Regions from separate parts of the Pseudomonas sp. S3_B11 genome, predicted to be linked through region 1. Evidence: predicted binding sites of a transcription regulator. Region 1 holds the regulator's gene; the other holds the start of a gene.
What was found. Region 1 encodes FliA, which starts transcription of late flagellar genes. Its sites were predicted from a motif close to CTAAAGTTTNNNNNNNNNNNGCCGNTAA; they were not measured.
Positions count from the first base shown of each region.

Region 1 (5,407 bases):
CCTTGCCGCTGCGGACCTTGCCCGAGGCTTCGCGCTCTTCCGGCGACTCGATGCCGTGGTCGACCGCGTTGCGCACCAAGTGGACCAGCGGGTCGGCCAGGGCCTCGACAAGGTTCTTGTCGAGGTCGGTCTCTTCACCCACCAGTTCCAGGTTGATTTCTTTCTTGAGCTGGCGAGCCAGGTCGCGAACCAGGCGCGGGAAGCGCCCGAAGACTTTCTTGATCGGCTGCATCCGGGTCTTCATGACCGCGGTCTGCAGGTCCGCCGTGACCACGTCGAGGTTCGACACGGCCTTGGACATGGCTTCGTCCTGGCTATTGAGGCCCAGGCGCACCAGACGGTTACGCACCAGCACCAGTTCGCCGACCATGTTCATGATCTCGTCCAGGCGTGCGGTATCGACCCGAACGGTAGTCTCGGCTTCGCTGGCCGGTTTTTCCGCTGGCGCAGCCGCCGCAGCACGGGCAGGTGCCGGGGCCGCAGTGGCAGCAGGCTTGGCGGGTTCGGCCTTCGGTTCCGGTGCCTTGGCAGCGGGTTTGGGCGCAGCCTTGGCTGCTGGAACAGCAGTGGCGGTAGTGCCGGCAGCAGGAGCGGCCGCGGCCTTCCCGACTTCTGTAAACTTGCCTTTGCCGTGCAGCTCGTCGAGCAGCGATTCGAATTCGTGATCGCTGATCAGGTCGCTGCCAGCCGCGGCGGCAGCCGGCTTGGCTGGCGCCGGCGCGGAAGCGATGGCCGAATCCAGCGCGTCAACGGCAAACGTGCCCTTGCCGTGCAACTGATCGAGCAAGGCTTCGAATTCGTCGTCGGTGATGTCGGAGTTGTCGCCCGCCGCTTTCGGGGCAGCCGGAGTCGCCGCTGGCGTGACCGCATCGGGAGCGAACTGGCCTTTGCCATGGAGCTGGTCGAGCAATGACTCGAACTCGTCGTCGGTGATTTCATCACTGGCGTCAGCTGTTGCATTGGCGGGCGGCGCAGCAGGTGCCGCCGGCGCTTCGGCTTGGGCCTTGACGGCGTTCAGCGAATCCAGCAGTTGTTCAAATTCGTTATCGGTGATGTCGCCCGACTCTTCGGCGACCGGCTCTTCAGCCACTGCCTCGGCAACCGGAGCCGCTTCATCAGCCGATTGCGGCTCCGCCAGGCGTGCCAGCGCGGCGAGCAACTCAGGCGTGGCAGCGGTGATCGGCGAGCGCTCACGCACTTCGCTGAACATGCTGTTGACCGCATCCAGCGCTTCAAGCACCACGTCCATCAGTTCCGAATCAACGCGACGCTCACCCTTGCGCAGGATGTCGAACACGTTTTCGGCAATGTGACAGCACTCCACCAGCTCGTTGAGCTGGAGGAAGCCGGCGCCTCCTTTTACAGTGTGGAAACCGCGAAAAATTGCATTGAGCAGATCCGCATCATCTGGTCGGCTTTCCAGCTCGACCAGCTGTTCGGACAGTTGCTCTAGAATCTCGCCGGCCTCAACCAGGAAATCCTGAAGGATCTCTTCATCGGCGCCGAAGCTCATTAATGGCTGCTCCTAAAACAGGGCTAAAACTCAGAATCCAAGGCTGGACAGCAAATCGTCCACATCGTCCTGACCGGACATAACGTCTTCTCTTTTATCGGCATGAATCTGCGGACCTTCACCCTGAGAGAGATGTTTTTGTGGATCTTTTTCAGCAAGCATCGCTTCACGGTCGTGTTCGATGCCTGCAAAGCGGTCTACCTGGCTGGCCATCAACACCAGTTTGAGCAGGTTACTTTCCACTTCGGTGACCAGTTGGGTCACACGCTTGATCACCTGGCCGGTCAGGTCCTGATAGTCCTGAGCCAGCAGAATATCGTTGAGGTTGCTTGCCACCGCGCGGTTCTCGGTGCTGCTGCGCGCCAGGAAACCGTCGACCCGACGGGCCAACTCCCGAAACTCTTCGGCGCCGACTTCGCGCCGCATGAACCGACCCCAGTCGGTGCTCAAGGCCTGGGCTTCTTCGCTCAGGCCGTTGACCAGGGGCGTTGCGCTTTCCACCAGGTCCATGGTGCGGTTGGCCGCGGCCTCGGTCAGCTTGACCACATAACCCAGACGCTCGGTGGCGTCGGTGATCTGCGAGACTTCCTCGGCCTGCGGCATATTCGGGTCGATCTGGAAATTGACAATCGCGCTGTGCAATTCACGCGTGAGCTTGCCCACCTCCTGATACAGACCGCGGTCACGGGTCTGGTTGAGCTCATGGATCATTTGAACCGCATCGCCAAAACGACCTTTTTCAAGGCTGTCGACCAGTTCGCGGGCATGTTTTTTCAGGGTCGATTCGAAATCACCCATTGAAGATTCGTTATCCATAGCTCCCCCGTGGCGCCGTTAACCGATGCGTTCGAAGATTTTTTCAATCTTCTCTTTCAACGCCTGGGCCGTGAAGGGTTTGACCACATAGCCGTTTACACCGGCCTGGGCCGCTTCGATGATCTGCTCGCGCTTGGCTTCGGCAGTGACCATCAGCACCGGAAGATGCTTGAGTTTTTCGTCGGCACGCACCTGGCGCAACAGGTCGATACCGGTCATGCCCGGCATGTTCCAGTCGGTGACCAGAAAATCGAAGTTGCCACTGTGCAACATCGGGAGCGCAGTGGTCCCGTCATCTGCTTCGGCCGTGTTGGTGAACCCAAGGTCACGCAACAGGTTTTTTATGATCCGCCGCATCGTTGAGAAGTCATCAACGATGAGGATTTTCATGTTCTTGTCCAATTCGACCTCCAAGCAGTCTTAAACGCGCCCAGCACCTGGACGCGCCATTTCAATCAATCCGGCACAACACTCGACAACGGTCTGGAGCACCACGGATGGAGACTGGCACAGCACCTGCCAGGCCAGCCTCGTTCGCAGTGTCCCCACACTGCCTGTCAACGCGCTCGCCACTCCCCCAAACGCCCCCGCAAACGGGCCGCGCACTGGCTGTGTAACTGGCTGACCCGCGATTCGCTGACCCCCAGGACCTCACCGATTTCCTTGAGGTTCAGCTCTTCGTCGTAGTACAGCGCCAAGACCAGCCGCTCACGCTCCGGCAAATTGGCAATCGCTTCCGCCAGCGCGCTCTGGAAACGTTCATCTTCCAGGTCACGCGACGGCTCCATGTGAGCACTCGCGTTATCCTCGTGCAGCCCTTCATGTTCGCCGTCCTGCAACAGGTCGTCGAAACTGAACAGGCGGCTGCCCAAGGTATCGTTCAAAATCCCGTAATAATCGTCGAGACTCAACTGGAGTTCGGCCGCAACCTCGTGATCTTTAGCGTCACGCCCGGTTTTAGCTTCAATTGCCCGAATTGCATCACTGACCATGCGGGTATTGCGGTGTACCGAACGCGGCGCCCAATCGCCCTTGCGGACTTCATCGAGCATGGCGCCGCGAATGCGAATACCGGCATACGTCTCGAAACTCGCGCCCTTGCTCGCGTCGTATTTGTTCGACACTTCGAGCAGGCCGATCATGCCCGCCTGGATCAAGTCTTCAACCTGGACACTGGCCGGCAACCGCGCCAGCAAGTGATAGGCGATACGCTTGACCAGTGGCGCGTAACGCTCGATCAATTCGTATTGGGCGTCCCGTGCCGATTTTTTATAGAGATGGTTGTAACCGCTGGCTGTCATAGCACGGGCCCTGCTGTTTGTTGCACAAGACGCTCGACGAAAAATTCCAGATGCCCGCGAGGGTTGGCCGGCAGTGGCCAGGTATCGACCTTCTGGGCGATGGCCTTGAACGCCAGCGCGCATTTGGAGCGTGGAAAGGCTTCATAAACGGCACGTTGCTTCTGGACGGCCTTGCGTACGCTTTCGTCGTAAGGCACTGCGCCGACGTATTGTAGGGCGACGTCCAGGAAGCGATCCGTGACCTTTGTCAACTTGGCGAACAGGTTGCGCCCTTCCTGCGGGCTCTGGGCCATGTTGGCCAGGACACGGAAGCGGTTCATGCCATAGTCGCGGTTAAGCAATTTGATCAGGGCATAGGCGTCGGTGATGGACGTCGGTTCGTCGCAGACCACCAGCAGCACTTCCTGGGCCGCGCGGACGAAACTGACGACCGAGTCACCGATACCGGCTGCGGTGTCGATCACCAGCACATCGAGATTGTCGCCGATGTCGCTGAAAGCCTGGATCAGGCCCGCGTGCTGGGCCGGGGTCAGGTGAACCATGCTCTGGGTGCCTGAGGCTGCCGGCACGATGCGAATCCCGCCCGGCCCCTGCAACAACACGTCACGCAGCTCACAGCGCCCTTCAATCACGTCCGCCAGCGTGCGTTTGGGTGTAAGCCCCAACAACACGTCGACGTTCGCCAGGCCCAGGTCGGCGTCCAGCAGCATGACCCGTCGGCCAAGCTCTGCCAGAGCCAGGGACAAGTTCACTGACACGTTAGTCTTCCCGACGCCACCTTTGCCGCCGGTCACCGCGATCACCTGTACGGGATGCATGCTGCCCATGTTCGTTCTTTACCTTGTCTTACTTAGACGGAGGCCACATTACTGGCTGCGCGTTCGCATACGGAACAATGCATGGCAGACCATCGATGTAGGTACAAAAAATATTCATGATTACCTCAGCCGACCTGCTTGGTCGGGCTGTGGTAGATATCAGCGAACATATCAGCCATGGCTTCTTCGCTGGGTTCTTCCTGCATTTGCACACTCACGGCACGACTGACCAGTTGATGACGGCGCGGCAGATGCAAATCATCCGGGATCCGCGGCCCGTCGGTCAGGTAGGCCACCGGTAATTCATGACCGATCGCCAGGCTCAACACCTCGCCCAGGCTTGCCGTTTCGTCCAGCTTAGTCAGGATGCAGCCGGCCAGCCCGCAGCGTTTGTAGCTGTGGTATGCGGCGGTTAGAACCTGTTTCTGGCTGGTGGTTGCCAACACGAGATAATTTTTTGACTTGATACCGCGTCCGGCCAGGCTTTCGAGCTGCATGCGCAGGGCTGGATCGCTGGCTTGCAAGCCTGCGGTATCGATCAGCACGACGCGTTTGCGCAGCAGCGGCTCCAGCGCCTGGGCCAGGGACTGGCCCGGATCCACATGGGTCACCGACACATTGAGGATCCGGCCGAGGGTCTTGAGTTGCTCCTGGGCACCGATGCGGAAACTGTCCATGCTCACCAGGGCAATGCTCTGGGCGCCGTACTTGAGTACATAACGGGCGGCGAGCTTGGCCAGGGTGGTGGTCTTGCCCATGCCGGCAGGGCCGACCATGGCAATTACCCCGCCTTCCTCCAGCGGCTCGACTTCCGGGGTCGCGATCATCCGCGCCAGGTGCGCCAGCAACATGCGCCAGGCCTGGCGAGGTTCTTCAATACCATTGATCAGCGCCAGCAGGTCCCGGGACAACGGGCCGGACAGGCCGATGCGTTGCAGGCGACGCCACAGGTTGGCCTG
Region 1 is NZ_CP162749.1:4,140,518-4,145,924, forward strand. It holds gene AB4O22_RS18570 (chemotaxis protein CheA) at 1-1,513, opposite strand, end outside; gene AB4O22_RS18575 (protein phosphatase CheZ) at 1,544-2,329, opposite strand; gene AB4O22_RS18580 (chemotaxis response regulator CheY) at 2,348-2,719, opposite strand; gene fliA (RNA polymerase sigma factor FliA) at 2,887-3,630, opposite strand; gene fleN (flagellar synthesis regulator FleN) at 3,627-4,457, opposite strand; gene flhF (flagellar biosynthesis protein FlhF) at 4,574-5,407, opposite strand, start outside.

Region 2 (5,407 bases), 3.4 Mb from region 1:
CCTCGGCCATCAAAGGCAAATACGGCCTGGTGTTCTTCTATCCACTGGACTTCACCTTCGTCTGCCCGTCCGAGCTGATCGCACTGGATCACCGCATGGATGATTTCAAGGCGCGCAACGTCGAAGTGGTCGCTGTTTCGATCGACTCGCACTTCACCCACAACGCCTGGCGCAACACCCCGATCAACAATGGCGGTATCGGTCAGGTGAAATACACCATGGCTGCCGACATGAAACACGAAATCGCCAAGGCCTATGACGTTGAGTCCGAAGGCGGCGTGGCCTTCCGTGGCGCGTTCCTGATCGACGACAAAGGCGTTGTCCGTTCGCAGATCATCAACGACCTGCCACTGGGCCGTAACATGGAAGAACTGATCCGTCTGGTCGATGCGCTGCAATTCCACGAAGAGCACGGCGAAGTTTGCCCGGCCAACTGGAAAAAAGGCGACAAGGGCATGACCGCTTCGCCTGAAGGCGTTGCCGCTTACCTGGGCGAGCACAGCGACAAGCTGTAAGCGCACCGAGGCATAAAAAAACCGGCCCATGATGGGCCGGTTTTTTTATGGGCGTTTCAAACTTGTCGGCTGAAACACAGGACCTTATGGCGAGGGAATTTATCTGTGGGAGCAAGGCTTGCCCGCGATGGCTGCGATGCGGTCTTCCAGAAACCGAGTCGCCTGTGTCGCGAGCAAGCTTTGCTCCCACGGAGGGCCGCCACAATGGCTCTACTGGTTAGTCGTCGAAATCCTGCCAGCCACCCATCTCTTTCCACCGGTTGACGATGCCGCAGAACAGCTCGGCGGTCTTCTCGGTGTCGTAGCGGGCCGAGTGGGCTTCACGGCCATCGAAATCGATGTCAGCCGCCTGGCACGCCTTGGCCAGGACGGTCTGGCCGTACGCCAGGCCAGCCAGGGTCGCGGTGTCGAAGCTGGAGAACGGGTGGAACGGGTTGCGCTTCATGTCCAGGCGCGCGACGGCGGCGTTGAGGAAGCCCAGGTCGAAGCTGCTGTTGTGGCCGACCAGGATCGCTCGCTTGCAACCGTTGGCCTTGAGCGCCTTGCGCACGCCACGGAAGATGTCGGTCAGGGCCGTTTCTTCGCTGACTGCCATGCGCAACGGGTGATCGAGCTTGATCCCGGTGAACTCCAGGGCCGCCGCTTCGACGTTGGCGCCTTCGAACGGTTCGACACGGAAGAAGTAGGTGTGGTCAGGGAACACAAAGCCTTTTTCGTCCATGCCGATGGTGGTCGCCGCGATTTCCAGCAAGGCGTCGGTGGCGGAGTTGAAACCGCCGGTTTCTACGTCGACGACAACCGGCAGATAGCCACGGAACCGAGCAGCCATGGGGTGACGGGCGCCGCCCGAACCACCGTTGCCGTCCAGTTCGTCGTCGAAATGATCTTCACTCACGCGTTTTCCTCCAGCAGGCGCCAGCGCAGTTTTTCACCGGCGCGCAGCGGGATGACAGCCAGGTCGCCGAAAGGCAGGCTGGCGGGGGCGGTCCACTCATCGCGGACCAGGGTAATACGATCGGTGTTCACCGGCAGGCCATAGAAACGCGGGCCATGCAGGCTGGCGAAACCTTCGAGTTTGTCCAGCGCGTTGCGCTGTTCGAACGCCTCGGCGTACATCTCGATGGCGGCATAGGCGGTGTAGCAGCCGGCGCAACCGCAGGCCGCTTCCTTGGCGTGCTGGGCGTGGGGGGCCGAGTCGGTGCCAAGGAAAAACTTGGCGCTGCCGCTGGTGGCGGCGTCCAGCAAGGCTTCCTGGTGGGTATTGCGCTTGAGGATCGGCAGGCAATAGAAGTGCGGCCGGATCCCGCCCACCAGCATGTGGTTGCGGTTGTACAGCAGGTGATGGGCGGTAATGGTCGCGCCGACGTTGGCCGGTGCCTCGTTGACGAACTGCACGGCATCGCCGGTGGTGATGTGTTCGAACACCACCTTGAGCGTCGGGAAACGCTCCACGACGCGGCGCATGTGCTCGTCGATGAAGATTTTCTCGCGGTCGAACACGTCGACGTCGCCCCGGGTGACTTCACCATGGATCAACAACGGCATGCCGACTTCGGCCATGGCCTCCAGCGCCGGGAAAATCTTGTCGATGCTGGTGACGCCGGAGTCGGAGTTGGTGGTGGCACCGGCCGGGTACAGCTTGGCGGCATGGACGAAGCCGCTGGCCTTGGCCTCGCGGATCTCTTCGGGCTGGGTGCGGTCGGTGAGGTAAAGCACCATCAACGGTTCGAAGCGGCTGCCAGCCGGGCGTGCGGCGAGGATGCGCTGGCGATAGCCGTCGGCCTCGGCGGCGTTGCGCACTGGCGGAACCAGGTTAGGCATGATGATTGCGCGCCCGAAGGTGCGCGCGACATCGGCGACGGTATGGGTCAACACAGCACCATCGCGAAGATGAATATGCCAGTCGTCGGGACGCAGCAGGGTCAGGCGGTCGGACATTGGGGGGCTTCCAGGCGGGTCAAACTGTGGGAATGCTACCGGAAAAGACCGATTCAGGCACCCGCTATCAAGTTCTGCCGCAACTTACCGATAGCTCCTACAGGTGTGCCACGAATCCGTGCAGTGCGCCGGACAGGCGTCATGCCTCCAGCATGCGTCGATCTTTGTATAAAAGTCAGTGGAGCCTCCCGTGCGCCAGCGTTATCTAGCCTTGCTCAGTGTGTTTGCCAGCCTTCCCGCCATGGCGCTCACTTTCCAGACCCGTCTGGAGAGCATTGAGTGGACGGTCGAAGGCGACAAGTTCGAGTGCCGGCTGAGCCAGCCGATCACTGATTTTGGCAGTGGCGAATTCGTGCGCCGGGCGGGCGAACAGGCGACGTTTCGCCTCAAGACCTATAACCCGATGCTTGGTGGCGGTTCGGCAACCTTGCTGGCGGCCGCCGCACCGTGGCAGCCGGGGCGGGGCGATATCAACCTGGGCTCGGTCAGCATCGGCAGCGGCGACGTACTGTTCAACAGCTCCCAGGTCCAGGCTGGCCGCTTGATCAGTGGGCTGATGGAAGGTCGCAGCCCCGTGGTGCGCCGCAACACCGAGGACGGGCGAGTCTCGGAAGTCCGTCTGCTGCCGGTGCGTTTCAGCAAGGCCTTCAACGACTATCAAGGCTGCGTGGCAAAACTGTTGCCAAAGAATTTCGAGCAGGTGAAGCAGACACAGATCGGCTTCCCCGGCGAAGCTGTCGAACTCGATGCCCATGCCAAAGCGCAGTTGCAGGTGATGCTCGACTTCATCAAGGCCGACCCCAGCGTCAATCATGTCGAGCTTGACGGCCACTCCGACAACAGCGGCAACCGCCTGACCAACCGTGAGCTGTCACGCCGCCGGGCCCTGGCGGTCCAGGACTTCTTCAAGGCCAATGGCTTCCAGGAGTCGCAGATTACCCTGCGCTTCCACGGCGAGCGTTATCCCCTGGTGCCCAACACCAACGCCGCCAACCGAGCCAAGAACCGTCGCGTAGTCGTGCGCCTGGAGCGCGTGGCGCCGACCGAAGCGCCGGCACCGCAGGCACCCGCCGCGCAGCCCGCGCCCACTGCCGCGCCTGCCAAGGCTCCGGCGCCAACCGCAGCGCCGGCCAAGGCGCCCGCTGGGGCTACGGCACGAACGTCCTGAGTCGATTTTGACCGTCGCACGCTCGACATAATCTGTCGCTTCGTCGTCATAAGCTGTCGCGCCCCTGTAAATTATCCGCGCTGGACGTTAGACTTCCCGGCTTTCCGTACAACCCGTGGAGTGATGGCATGGCGGACATAAACAAGGTCGTTCTGGCGTATTCCGGCGGCCTGGACACTTCGGTGATCCTCAAGTGGCTGCAGGACACTTATAACTGCGAAGTGGTGACCTTCACCGCTGACCTGGGGCAGGGCGAAGAAGTCGAGCCTGCACGCGCCAAGGCCCAGGCCATGGGCGTCAAAGAGATCTACATCGATGACCTGCGCGAAGAGTTCGTCCGCGATTTCGTGTTCCCGATGTTCCGCGCCAACACCGTTTACGAAGGCGAGTACCTGCTGGGTACCTCCATCGCCCGTCCGTTGATCGCCAAGCGCCTGATCGAAATCGCCAACGAAACCGGTGCCGATGCCATTTCCCATGGCGCCACCGGCAAAGGCAACGACCAGGTGCGTTTCGAGCTGGGTGCCTATGCCCTCAAGCCGGGCGTGAAAGTCATTGCCCCGTGGCGTGAATGGGACTTGCTGTCCCGTGAAAAACTGATGGACTACGCCGAGAAGCACGCGATTCCGATCGAGCGCCACGGCAAAAAGAAATCCCCGTACTCGATGGATGCCAACCTGCTGCACATCTCCTATGAAGGCGGCGTGCTGGAAGACACCTGGACCGAGCACGAAGAAGACATGTGGCGCTGGACCGTCTCCCCGGAGAAGGCTCCTGATACCCCGCAATACCTGGAATTGACCTATCGCAACGGCGATATCGTCGCTCTGGACGGCGTTGAGATGAGCCCGGCCACCGTGCTGGCGACCCTGAACCGCATCGGTGGCGAACACGGCATCGGTCGTCTGGACATCGTCGAAAACCGTTATGTGGGCATGAAGTCCCGCGGTTGCTACGAAACCCCAGGCGGCACCATCATGCTGCGCGCCCACCGGGCGATCGAGTCGATCACCCTGGACCGCGAAGTGGCTCACCTCAAAGACGAGTTGATGCCCAAGTACGCCAGCCTGATCTACACCGGCTACTGGTGGAGCCCGGAGCGTCTGATGCTGCAACAGATGATCGACGCCTCCCAGGCTCACGTGAATGGCGTGGTCCGCCTGAAGCTGTACAAAGGCAACGTGATCGTCACCGGGCGCAAGTCCGACGAATCGCTGTTCGATGCCAACATCGCGACCTTCGAAGAAGACGGCGGTGCCTACAACCAGGCTGACGCGGCTGGCTTCATCAAGCTCAACGCCCTGCGCATGCGCATCGCGGCGAACAAGGGTCGCAAGTTGTTCTGACCCTGTTGACATGAAAGCGGCCTGCCATGAGCAGGCCGTTTTTTTTGCCCTTTTTTTGTGTGACCCTTGCTGCGGCGCTGCCCTCGGTCGCTCATTCATCCTGCCCTTGCGTTGTCAGGCCTGCGTTGCTGTAGATGACGTACACGACGATGCTGGCTTGCTTCAAATGTCTTGATCGACGGGGTTCGATTGGGCGTTTCGATTGGCTGCATACGATACAAAGGCTGTCTGGTTCGCGCCTGCGTCGATGAAGACGTATGACCAGCCGTTCCTTGACGTCCTCCGCCCGACGTAGCTGTCGTTTGCGTCGACAGGGCGAATCATCCATGGTCTTTATGAAATGTTTGCTCTTGCGAAAATCCGAAGGCGAATACAAGGAGCGATAATTGAAGTTGAGCGTTATGAAAAAAAGCAGCAATAGATAAAAAGGAAAGCTGATC
Region 2 is NZ_CP162749.1:640,098-645,504, forward strand. It holds gene AB4O22_RS02920 (peroxiredoxin) at 1-515, shown strand, start outside; gene rnt (ribonuclease T) at 733-1,410, opposite strand; gene pyrC (dihydroorotase) at 1,407-2,453, opposite strand; gene AB4O22_RS02935 (flagellar protein MotY) at 2,644-3,621, shown strand; gene AB4O22_RS02940 (argininosuccinate synthase) at 3,750-4,967, shown strand; partial or broken gene AB4O22_RS02945 (hypothetical protein) at 5,284-5,407, opposite strand, start outside.
Region 2: the regulator FliA is predicted to act here: its motif matches at 2,520-2,547, upstream of AB4O22_RS02935 (flagellar protein MotY).